DNA from 2 places in the Duganella sp. AC917 genome. Region 1 is predicted to be linked to the other one. Evidence: riboswitches for the same ligand, from Rfam matches in the RefSeq annotation. Region 1 holds a riboswitch; the other holds the start of a gene.
The links. Region 1 has a riboswitch for glycine ahead of ACZ0BA_RS07165 (D-amino acid dehydrogenase). Riboswitches for the same ligand answer to the same signal wherever they lie in the genome.
Positions count from the first base shown of each region.

Region 2: linked by a shared signal. The riboswitch ahead of gcvT (glycine cleavage system aminomethyltransferase GcvT) and the one ahead of ACZ0BA_RS07165 (D-amino acid dehydrogenase) in region 1 are both predicted to bind glycine.

Region 1 covers NZ_OZ409848.1:1,609,479-1,614,587, reverse strand. Annotated here, with positions in the region: gene ACZ0BA_RS07175 (sensor domain-containing diguanylate cyclase) at 159-1,868, shown strand; gene ACZ0BA_RS07170 (DUF1801 domain-containing protein) at 1,954-2,415, shown strand; gene ACZ0BA_RS07165 (D-amino acid dehydrogenase) at 2,422-3,687, opposite strand; glycine riboswitch at 3,737-3,850, opposite strand; glycine riboswitch at 3,851-3,950, opposite strand; gene ACZ0BA_RS07160 (LysR family transcriptional regulator) at 3,956-4,786, shown strand; gene ACZ0BA_RS07155 (ankyrin repeat domain-containing protein) at 4,890-5,109, shown strand, end outside.
Region 2 covers NZ_OZ409848.1:1,276,152-1,281,260, reverse strand. Annotated here, with positions in the region: gene ACZ0BA_RS05770 (LysE family translocator) at 1-561, shown strand, start outside; gene ACZ0BA_RS05765 (methyl-accepting chemotaxis protein) at 693-2,570, shown strand; gene ACZ0BA_RS05760 (hypothetical protein) at 2,743-2,937, shown strand; gene ACZ0BA_RS05755 (ATP-dependent Clp protease proteolytic subunit) at 3,003-3,563, opposite strand; glycine riboswitch at 3,703-3,800, shown strand; glycine riboswitch at 3,845-3,970, shown strand; gene gcvT (glycine cleavage system aminomethyltransferase GcvT) at 4,046-5,109, shown strand, end outside.

The DNA.
Region 1 (5,109 bases):
AAAGGCATGCGAGCTCATCAGCAAATCCACCGACTTTTGCGGCCGTGGTGTGGCGGCGGCACGACGAATAGGGCCGTAGGATCGAACCATGGACGAACTTGCTTTGCGACACAATATTTTCGCTCCATCATGGGGCATGCAAACCAGACGGCAACGACATGATTTCTAATGAAACCCGTATCAAGTGGCTAGCTTTCGTTCTACTCGTCTTCATGGGCGGCGTCGGCACGCTCCCGTTCCTGACCAACCGCAGCGTCCAGCACACCATGACACAGCTGAAAGCCACCTCGGCCAAAGAGAGCCACTATCAATCGATACTGGCGCTGTTGGTGGACGCCGAGACGGGGCAGCGCGGCTTCATCCTGACGGGCAAGGAGGAATTTTTGCACCCGTACCATGCGGCGGTGGGCATGATCGAGCCGCTGCGGGCCAACCTGTCGGAAGAAAGCACCGACCCGGGTGAGCGCGAGGCGCTCGCCAAGATCAAGGTGACGATGGACCGCAAACTCGCCCTGCTGGCCGAAACCATCCAGCTGCGTCGCGAGCAGGGATTCGCCGCCGCAGAAAAGGTGGTCGCGACCGGCGCCGGCCGCACGCAGATGGAAATGCTGCGCAACCTCATCGGCGACCGGCTGTCGTCGCTGTCGGTCCACCGCAACGCGTTGCGCGACAAACTGACCCGGGAAGCGCGTAACGCCATGTACATCAGCGCCGCGGTCAATATCGCCGAGATGATACTGCTCGGCGTGGCGCTGCTGGTGGGCCTGCGCTCGCTGCGCGCGCGCGACCAGGCGCAAACGCTGGCGGCGGAAAACACCGAGGCGTTGCGCCGCGCAGCCGCCGCATCGGCGCTGCGCAACGAGCAGTTGGCGATGAGCGCCGAGATGCTGCACGCGCTCGAGTGCGTCGCCACCGTCGAGGAAGCCTCGCTGATCGTCTCGACCTTCTGCCGCAAGCTGGTGCCGGGCGTATCGGGCAGCCTGTATTTGTACCGCAATTCGCGCGACATCCTCGAGCGCAAGGCCCAGTGGGGCGAGCTGGCCGACGATGCGGACGCCATGGAGCCGTCGCAATGCTGGGCGGTGCGGCGCGGCGCGGTCCACTTTTACGGCGGCGACGGCGATCTGCGCTGCCAGCACGGCAGCGCCGGCCACAGCGGCGCAGGCCCGCGCGTGTGCCTGCCGCTGGTCACCCAGGATGCCGTGCTCGGATGCCTGACCTTGCATGCCGCGCCCGAACAGCATGACATCTTCGAGCGCCAGCGCGAACTGCTGGCTACGCTCAGCGAAGAAATCTCCATGTCGCTCAGTAACATCAAGCTGCGCGAGACGCTGCGCCTGCAATCGATCATCGATCCGCTGACCGAACTCTACAACCGCCGCTACATGGACGAGACGCTGCGCCGCGAGCTGATACGCGCGCAGCGCAGCGGCAAGCCGCTATCGATCATCGTGCTCGACTTGGACCACTTCAAGCGCACCAACGATACTTACGGCCACGACGGCGGCGACGCCGTCCTCAAGCGGGTGGCGCAAGTGTTGTTGGCCAACGTGCGCGAATGCGACGTGGTGTGCCGCTTTGGCGGCGAAGAGATGGTGATCCTGCTGCCCGATTGCGCCGTCGAGCTGGCGGCCGAACGCGCCGGCATCGTGCGCGGCCAGATCGAGGCGCTGCAAGTGTCCCACGGCGGCCAGACCGTTCATACCACGGCGTCGTTCGGCGCGGCGGGATACCCGGCTCACGGCGTCGACGCCACGGCGCTGTTCCAGGCCGCCGACCGCGCGCTGTACCAGGCCAAGCACAATGGGCGCAACCGGGTCGTCATCGCCAACGCTTCGCCTGCGTTGCGGGACGCGCTGACCTCCTGACAGGCGTCAATGCCTATTTCGTCGGCGCGCGCACAAAAATAACGTATCCTTGACCGACAAACAAGCCGTCAATGGAGATAACGTCATGGCCAGCAAACCAGCCGCCAAGGCCTTGGAAACCGCGCCGTCCACTGCCAGTCACACGACGCCGGTCCGGCTATCGGGCGGCAACCCGCAAATCCCCAAAGGCTACGGCGACGCGCCGGTGCAAGCCTATATCGCCGCCATGCCGGCCTGGAAAAGCGATCTGGGTCGCCGGCTCGACGACATCATCGGCCGTACCGTCCCCGCCGTCAACAAGGCCGTCAAATGGAACACGCCGCTGTACGGCATGGCGGACCAGGGCTGGTTCCTCGGTTTTCACTGCTATAACAAGTACCTCAAGGTGACCTTCTTCAACGGCGGCTTTCTCGATCCGCTGCCGCCGGGCGCCTCCAAGACCCCCGGCGTGCGCCATCTCGACATCCGCGAGGACGAGCCGCTCGACGAAGCGCAATTTGCCGAATGGGTCAGCCAGGCGAGCCTGCTGCCCGGCTACCGGATGTGACCTTCGCTACGCCACGCGCGCCAGCGCCACCGGCGACGGCCGCCCCGCTGCGCTTTCGGAAGCGCTCAAAATTGTATCGGCGATGATATCGGCGGTCGCCGCCGACAAGGTCCAGCCCAGGTGCCCGTGGCCGGTGTTGTAGAACACCGTCGGCGCCTTGCCGCGACCGACGCGCGGCATCAGGTTGGGCATCATCGGCCGCAGTCCGGCCCACGGCGTCACGCTGCGCGTGCTCACTCCGGGGAAGCACTGCTGCACCCACTTCACCAACGGCGCGATGCGGTCGGCGCGGATATCGCGATTGAAACCGTTGAATTCGGCCGTACCGGCCACGCGGAAGCGGTCGTCGCCCAGCCGGCTGGTCACCAGTTTGGTCTCATCGTCGAGCAGGCTGACGGTGGGCGCGGCGGCCTGGCTGGCGGCGTCGTTCAGGTGGACGGTGATCGAATAACCCTTGACCGGATAAACGTTGACGCGGTCGCCCAGCATGGCCGCCATCGCGCGGCTGGCGGTGCCGGCGCACACCACCACCGCGTCGTAGCGCGTGGTGTCGCTGAAACCGTCCTCCTCGACCGTGATGCTCACGCCGCCGGCGTCCGCCCGCATGGCCGTCACGTGCTGGCCGAAGCGCAGTTCGGCGCCCAGCCGCTGCGCCGCCCGCGCCAGCCCGGTGGTGAACTTGTGGATGTCTCCGGTGCTGTCGCTGACGGTGTAGTGGCCGCCGTAGTAGTCGCCGCGCAGCGCCGGCTCGATGGCGCGCATCTCCTCGGGCGTGACGGCGCGGCGCGACAGGCCGCCTTCCATTAACAGCTTGGACACTCCGGCGGCGTGTTCGAATCCCGCGCGGTCGCGGTAGATGTGCAGGATGCCTTCGCGCTTGAGGTCGAACTCGATGCCCTCGTCCCTGGCCCACTGGAACAGGTGCTCGCGCGCAGCCAGCGCCAGCTGCGCGGTCGCGACGGTGTTGTCGCGGTAGTGCGGCATGGCGGCGATGAATTCGGCGAACCACGACAGCTTGTGCCAACTCGGTTTGGGATTGACCAGCAACGGCGCGTCGTTCTTCAGCATCCACTTCAGGCCTTTGGCGATGGTGGAGCGATGGTTCCAGACTTCCGCGTTGGACGCGGACAGCTGGCCGCCGTTGGCAAACGAGGTCTCCATCGCCGCGTAGCGATGGCGCTCCAGCAGGGTGACGGAAAAGCCGCGTTTGGCGAGTGCGTACGCGGTGCTGACGCCGGTGATGCCGCCGCCGATGATTGCTATGGTTTTCATGCAGGACTCCAGACCGTCAAAGGGGATGGTCTCGGCGCACATGCGCAAAGACACCCCCTCTGTTCTGGACCTGAGAGATTCACGCCGCGCCGCGATGGCGGCAGCGCTTGCTCCTTCGGTGCGGGTGGACGACGTCCAAGTCCTGCCGCTCTTCAGAGTTTAAAGTGCTGTATCGGTCCTTTTGCCTGAGAGTTTCCGGGGCGGTTGCTCCTTCGGCGCTGTTCTGCAGGCATGCCTGGAACAGTCTCTCCCGATACGGCGGTGGCTTTTGGCCACAACGGCGCCAAGCTTACCTGAAAAAATCCGGCATGACCATCCCCGCGTCGCCCGCCTAGGGCATGGCGGTGATGGTGTAGCCGCCGTCGACCAGTACATTCTGCCCACGCTGAGCCACTCGCTGCGCACCCTGGAGCAACGGCTCGGCGTGCGGCTGCTCAACCGCACCACCCGCTCCGTCTCCGTGACCGAGACCGGCCAGGCCCTGCTGGCGCAGGTGGCGCCGGCATTCTCGCGCATCACCAGCGCAATCGAGGACGTCAACAGCTTCCGCGACTGGCCGCAGGGCACGGTGCGCCTCAATTCCTCGCTGCTGGGTGCGAAGATGGCGCTGGCGTCGCATCTGGGCGGGTTGGCGGCGGCCTACCCCGACATTACGCTTGAGGTGGCGATCAACGACGGTTTCGTCGACATCGCGCGCGACGGCTACGACGCCGGCATCCGCCTGGGCGAGAGCGTGGAGCAGGACATGAGTGCGGTGCGCGTGACGCCAGATCTGCGGCTGGCCATCGTCGCCTCGCCGGCCTACCTGGCGCGCCACGCGGCACCGCTCACGCCACACCAATTGACCGGACACAATTGCATCGGCTACCGCGAGATCGCCAGCGGCAACTTGTGCCGCTGGGAATTTGAAAAGGAAGGACGGCCGCTGACGGCGCAGGTGTCCGGCTCCATGATCCTGGGCACGCCGGAATTGATGGTGGACGCCGCACTGGCCGGCGTTGGCCAGGCGAGCGCGATCGACAGCACCGTCGCGGGCCACCTGGCGGAGGGACGGCTGGTGCGGGTGCTGGCCGATTTCGCCGGCGAACTGGCAATATAGACATTTGCATGACGACTCTGGCTTGCGCGTGCGACAGCGTACATCGCTTAAAATTGAATCTAGTCATATTTACGTCTCAGAACAATTTTTATGAAAGCTCGACATGGCAGAGAATGAAAAAGCGGCGGCGCCAGCCCCGGTGATGGATGCGGAAACACTGGAATTCATCCGCGGCGTGTTCACTTTGGTACGCGAAGGCGACGCCGAACGTCTGGCCGGCATGGTGGCCAAGGGCTTGCCGGTCAGTTTCCGCAATGAAAAGGGCGACAGCCTGATCATGCTCGCCAGCTATCACGGCCACCTGGACACGGCACGCGTGCTGC
Region 2 (5,109 bases), 330 kb from region 1:
GCCATTTCGACGGCCACCACCCAAGGCGCGGGACGCGCATTGTATAGCTCCCTGGGCAATGCGCTGGGCGTATTTATCGTCGCCACCACCGCTGTGGCCGGCCTTGGGCTCGTGCTCAAGACATCGGCGCTGGCGTTTGGCGCGCTCAAGGTGGCCGGTGCGGCCTATCTGATCTATCTGGGCATCAAAACCTGGCGCCAGGCGTCGAAGGCCCCGGCGCCGGTCGACGACAGCGCGGCGTCGATGCCGCTCGCGCAGGCCAGCCGCTGGAGCACTTTCCGCTCGGGGCTGCTGGTGGCGGTCAGCAATCCCAAGGCGATCCTGTTCTTCACCGCCGTGTTCCCGCAATTCATGCCGCCGGACCACATCGACCCGATGCGCTTCCTGCTGCTGACGTCGACCTTCACCGCTTGCACCCTGCTGTCGCACTTCTTCTATGTGGCGTGCGCGTCGTGGATGAAGCGCCGGGTACGCCAGAGCGCGGCCCGCTCGCGCTTTACCAAGCGCACCACAGGCGCGTTGTTCATCGGCATGGGTGGCGCGCTGCTGACCGTGAAGTAATTATTCCCCCGCTTTCCCGATTCCAACAGGTGCCTTGACGAGGCGCAATGAACGAGTGTGGACTTTGCTTACCATCATTATCTGGTCAGCCCGCCCCGCTCCGCCGTTGCACGCCTCCACCAAGGACACCTATGAAATTCCTGCACAACCTGGAAACTTCCAGCAAGCTGTCGATCGCGTTTGCCACCGTGCTGATCCTGACCGCGCTGCTCGGCCTGGGTTCGCTCACGCGCATGGGCGCCATCAACGACGCGTCAACGCAATTGTCTGGCAGCTGGCTGCCGCAGACCATGGCCGTGCTATCGCTCAAAAACGATTTGCAGGAACTACGCAAGCTGGAGCACGTCGTCGTCAGCGACAAGGGCAGCATCGAAGGTTCCGAGCAAAAACTGACGGTCGCTTTGTCGACCTTCCATGACAATGCGGATCGGCTCGGCAGAACCGTGAACGACGCCAATATCAAGGCGGAAGCAGTCGAATTACAACGCATGGCGTCCGCCTATCTGGCCGAGCACCGCAAAATGATGGCCTTGGCCAACGAAGGCAAGAAGGACGAGGCGGTCGCGGTGCTCAAGGGCTCTTCGCTGCCGGCGTTCGACGCCACGAACGGCCAACTGGACAAATTGCTGTCCAGTAACATGGCAGGCAGCCAGCAGGCCGCGCGCGGCGCCGACCAGACCTATGCCGTCGCCCGTGTCGGCACGCTGGCCATGCTGGGCACGGCGATCGGCTTCGGCGTGCTGCTGGCGATGTGGCTGGCGCGTTCGATCTCGACACCGTTGCAGCAGGTGATGCTGGTGGCGCAGCGCATTGCCGATGGCGACCTGAGCACCCGCATCGAGGTCCGCTCGATCAATGAAACCGGCAAGCTGCTGCAAGCGATGCAGCACATGAACGACAGTTTGATGACGATGATCGCCCAGGTTCAAAGCGGCGCGCGGGCGATCGGCCAGGCCTCGGCCGAGATCGCCGACGGCAATCTGGACCTGTCGAGTCGCACCGAGCAACAGGCCGCGTCGCTGGAGGAAACCGCCTCGTCGATGGAACAGCTGACGGCCACCGTCAAGCAAAACGCCGAGCACGCGGTACAGGCCAATAAGCTGGCCGTCTCCGCATCGGCGGTCGCGGTACGCGGCGGCAACGATGTCGATCAGGTGGTCGGTACGATGGCGTCGATCAACGACAGCTCGAAGAAGATCGCGGAAATCATCGACGTCATCGACGGCATTGCTTTCCAGACCAACATCCTGGCCCTGAACGCGGCGGTCGAAGCGGCCCGCGCCGGCGAGCAAGGCCGTGGCTTCGCGGTGGTCGCCTCCGAGGTGCGCAACCTGGCCCAGCGCAGCGCGGCGGCCGCCAAGGAGATCAAAAGCCTGATCGACGATTCGGTCGACAAGGTCGTGCGCGGCACCCAACTGGCCGACCAGGCGCGCCTGACGATGGACGAGGTGGTGGGCAGCGTCCAGCGGGTTACCGGGCTGATCGGAGAGATCGCCGACGCCAGCGCCGAGCAGACCGCCGGGCTGGAGCAGGTCAACCAGGCGATCGCGGCGATGGATCAGGCGACCCAGCAGAACGCCGCGCTGGTCGAGCAGGCGGCGGCGGCCGCATCGTCGATGCGCGATGAAACGGGCAAGCTGAACGAGGCGATCGGCGCGTTTGCCATGCACGACGGCGGTTACCGGGACGCCCGGGCGCTGCCGTCCGGCGCCGTCGGCAGAACAGGCGCGGCCGATAGCGCGAACCGCGACGAAGCGCCGCCCGCCAGCGCAAGCGCCGCCGACCTCCGTGAGCGGACCCCGCCAGCATTGCCGTCGCCGGAAAAGCGCCCTACCACGCCGCGTCGACCAAGCGCCAACACCGCCCCCGCCAGCAGTCCCGCCGCCAACGCCAAGGCGGGCACCGCCGCGCGTGCCAAGGCCGGCGCGAGCGCGCGCACAAGCACCACAAGCGGGCTGGGCAAAGCCTCCGGCAAGCTCAGCAATGAGGTCGAATGGGAAGAGTTTTAATGCCAAGTGCGAGGCATGGTCCTACAGCCCGCCAAGACGCGTTCCGATAGCAAGTGCCTGAACGAAAACGCATCATTGCTGCACCAGAAATGCGCGCGCTGCCCAGCAGTGATCCGATCAGCACGGCGCTTTTTTGGCGAGTACGTTCTTTCACTTTCGCAAAGGAATTAAAATGAACTCGAATCAAAAAGGCGGCAGCAGCAAGCAAGGCGGCAACCAGGGCAGCAGCAAGCAATCGGGCGACAAAGGTTCGTCGGGCGGTTCGCGCTCCGGCAACCAGGGCGGCACCCACGAGCAACATGTTGAAGCCGGCCGCCAGAGCCACAAAAACGACGGCAACAAGCAGTCCGGCAACAAAAACCGCTGATCGGGCTGCACCCGATAGCGGCATCGGCGGCGCCTTCATGGCGCCGCTCGCCTTTCAGCGGGCGGTCAGATATTGGCCACGCGCTGTCCGCGCGGCGGCACGAAATCCTTGACCGCGTTGACCATCCCCACCGCCACCCCCTCGGCAGCAGTCAGGTGCAGGTCGGAATAGGCGTGCGTGCGCCAATGCTCTTCGGACAGTTGTACGTGTTCGCGCAGGATCTGCTCGGTGCGCGCGTCGTCGGCCTGCAAGCCTTCGACGATGATGCGCAGCGCATCCGGCCGGGCGCCGTGCGGCGCGCTGGCATGCGACTTGTGCACCATGAAACGTGCCGTGTCGCTGGCATAACGCTCCTCGCCGGACAGGAACAGGATCACCGCGATCGACGCCACGGCGCCGGCGTTGTAGGTGATGATTTTAATCGGCAACTTGCTCAGGTAGTTGTACAGGCAGATGCCGTCGCTGACATAGCCACCATTGGACTGGATCAGGATGTGGGCGGTGGTGATGCGGTCCTCGGTCATATCGGCAACGGCGTCGAAGACACGACGCACCATGTCACTGTTGACGTCGCCGGACAAAGTGAACCACGCGTGGCCCTCGTAGGAATTTGGATCTTGGCTCATGTGTGGGCTCTCGAATAAGTGTCATTTATTCTAGCAAATAGTTGTTTATACGGCGTTTTTATTGTTCTCCATTCGTGCGCGCCTCAGATTCGCCCCTGGCCCCAAGATTGACATTCAGGCCCTTCTGACATATATTCCCGAGTCTTGATCGGGAGAGGGTTGCGGGCGGAAACGCCAACGCGGCCGCCGAAGGGGCACTACCCAAAAACTCTCAGGCAAAAGGACCGATCAAGGGACCGGCGCGGCCGACGTGGATACCATTATCACGGCGGGATGCCAACTGGTCCAACTCTGGAGAGCGGTCGCGGCACACGCCGGCGACCCACCGAAGGGGCGCACGGGAATGGGGTCCGACAGCGGTCGGCTCGTCCCGTAATCTCTCAGGTACCAAGGACAGAGGGGTCTGCGATCATTGTGGAAACAGCTTTTTAGCCGTTCCTTGTATGTTCTGTTAACCCCTTTTCGATATGGACCGAGGAATTATGACGCTCAAAGCCACCCCACTCAATAACGCACACCGTGCCGCCGGCGCCAAGATGGTCGATTTCGGCGGTTGGGACATGCCCGTCAACTACGGATCGCAGATCGAAGAACACAACGCCGTGCGCACCGACGTCGGCATGTTCGACGTCGCCCACATGTGCGTGGTCGACCTCAAGGGCGCCAACGTGCGCGCCTTCCTGCGCGGCCTGCTGGCCAACAACGTCGACAAGCTGCAGGTGTCGGGCAAGGCGCTGTACTCGTGCATGCTGAACCCGCAAGGCTTCGTCATCGACGACCTGATCGTCTACTTCATCGACGAAAGCTGGTTCCGCCTGGTCGTCAACGCCGGCACCGCTGAAAAAGACGTGGCGTGGATGCAGGCGCAGAACTCCGCCACCAACAGCGGCGTGACGATCACCCAGCGCAGGGATGGCGATAATGCCATGGCGCTGATCGCCGTGCAGGGCCCGAACGCCCGTGCCAAGGTGTGGGAAGTGATACCCGAATCGAAGGCCGGCACCGCCGAGATGAAACCATTTAACGTCGCCTTCGCGCACAGCGCCGCCTTTGGCGAGGCGATGATCGCCCGCACCGGCTACACCGGCGAAGACGGCTTCGAGATCGGCGTCGCCGCCGACCAGGCCGAGAAGCTGTGGAATGCGCTGACCGCCGCCGGCGTCAAGCCGGCCGGCTTGGGCGCGCGCGACACGCTGCGCCTGGAAGCCGGCATGAACCTCTACGGCCAGGACATGGACGAAACCGTCAACCCGCTCGACGCCGGCCTGGCCTGGACCATCGACCTGGTGTCCGAGCGCGACTTCATCGGCAAGGCAGCGCTGCAAGCGATGGGCCAGAACGCCCAGTTCGTCGGCTTGATCCTGCGCGAAAAAGGCGGCGTGCTGCGCGCCCACCAAAAGGTGATCGTGGCCGGCACCGACGCCGTCGGCGAGATCACCAGCGGCACCTTCAGCCCGACCATGCAGCAGGCGATCGCCTTGGCGCGCGTGCCCAACGGCGTGGCCGTCGGCGACACCGTGCACGTCGAGATCCGCGACAAGAAGCT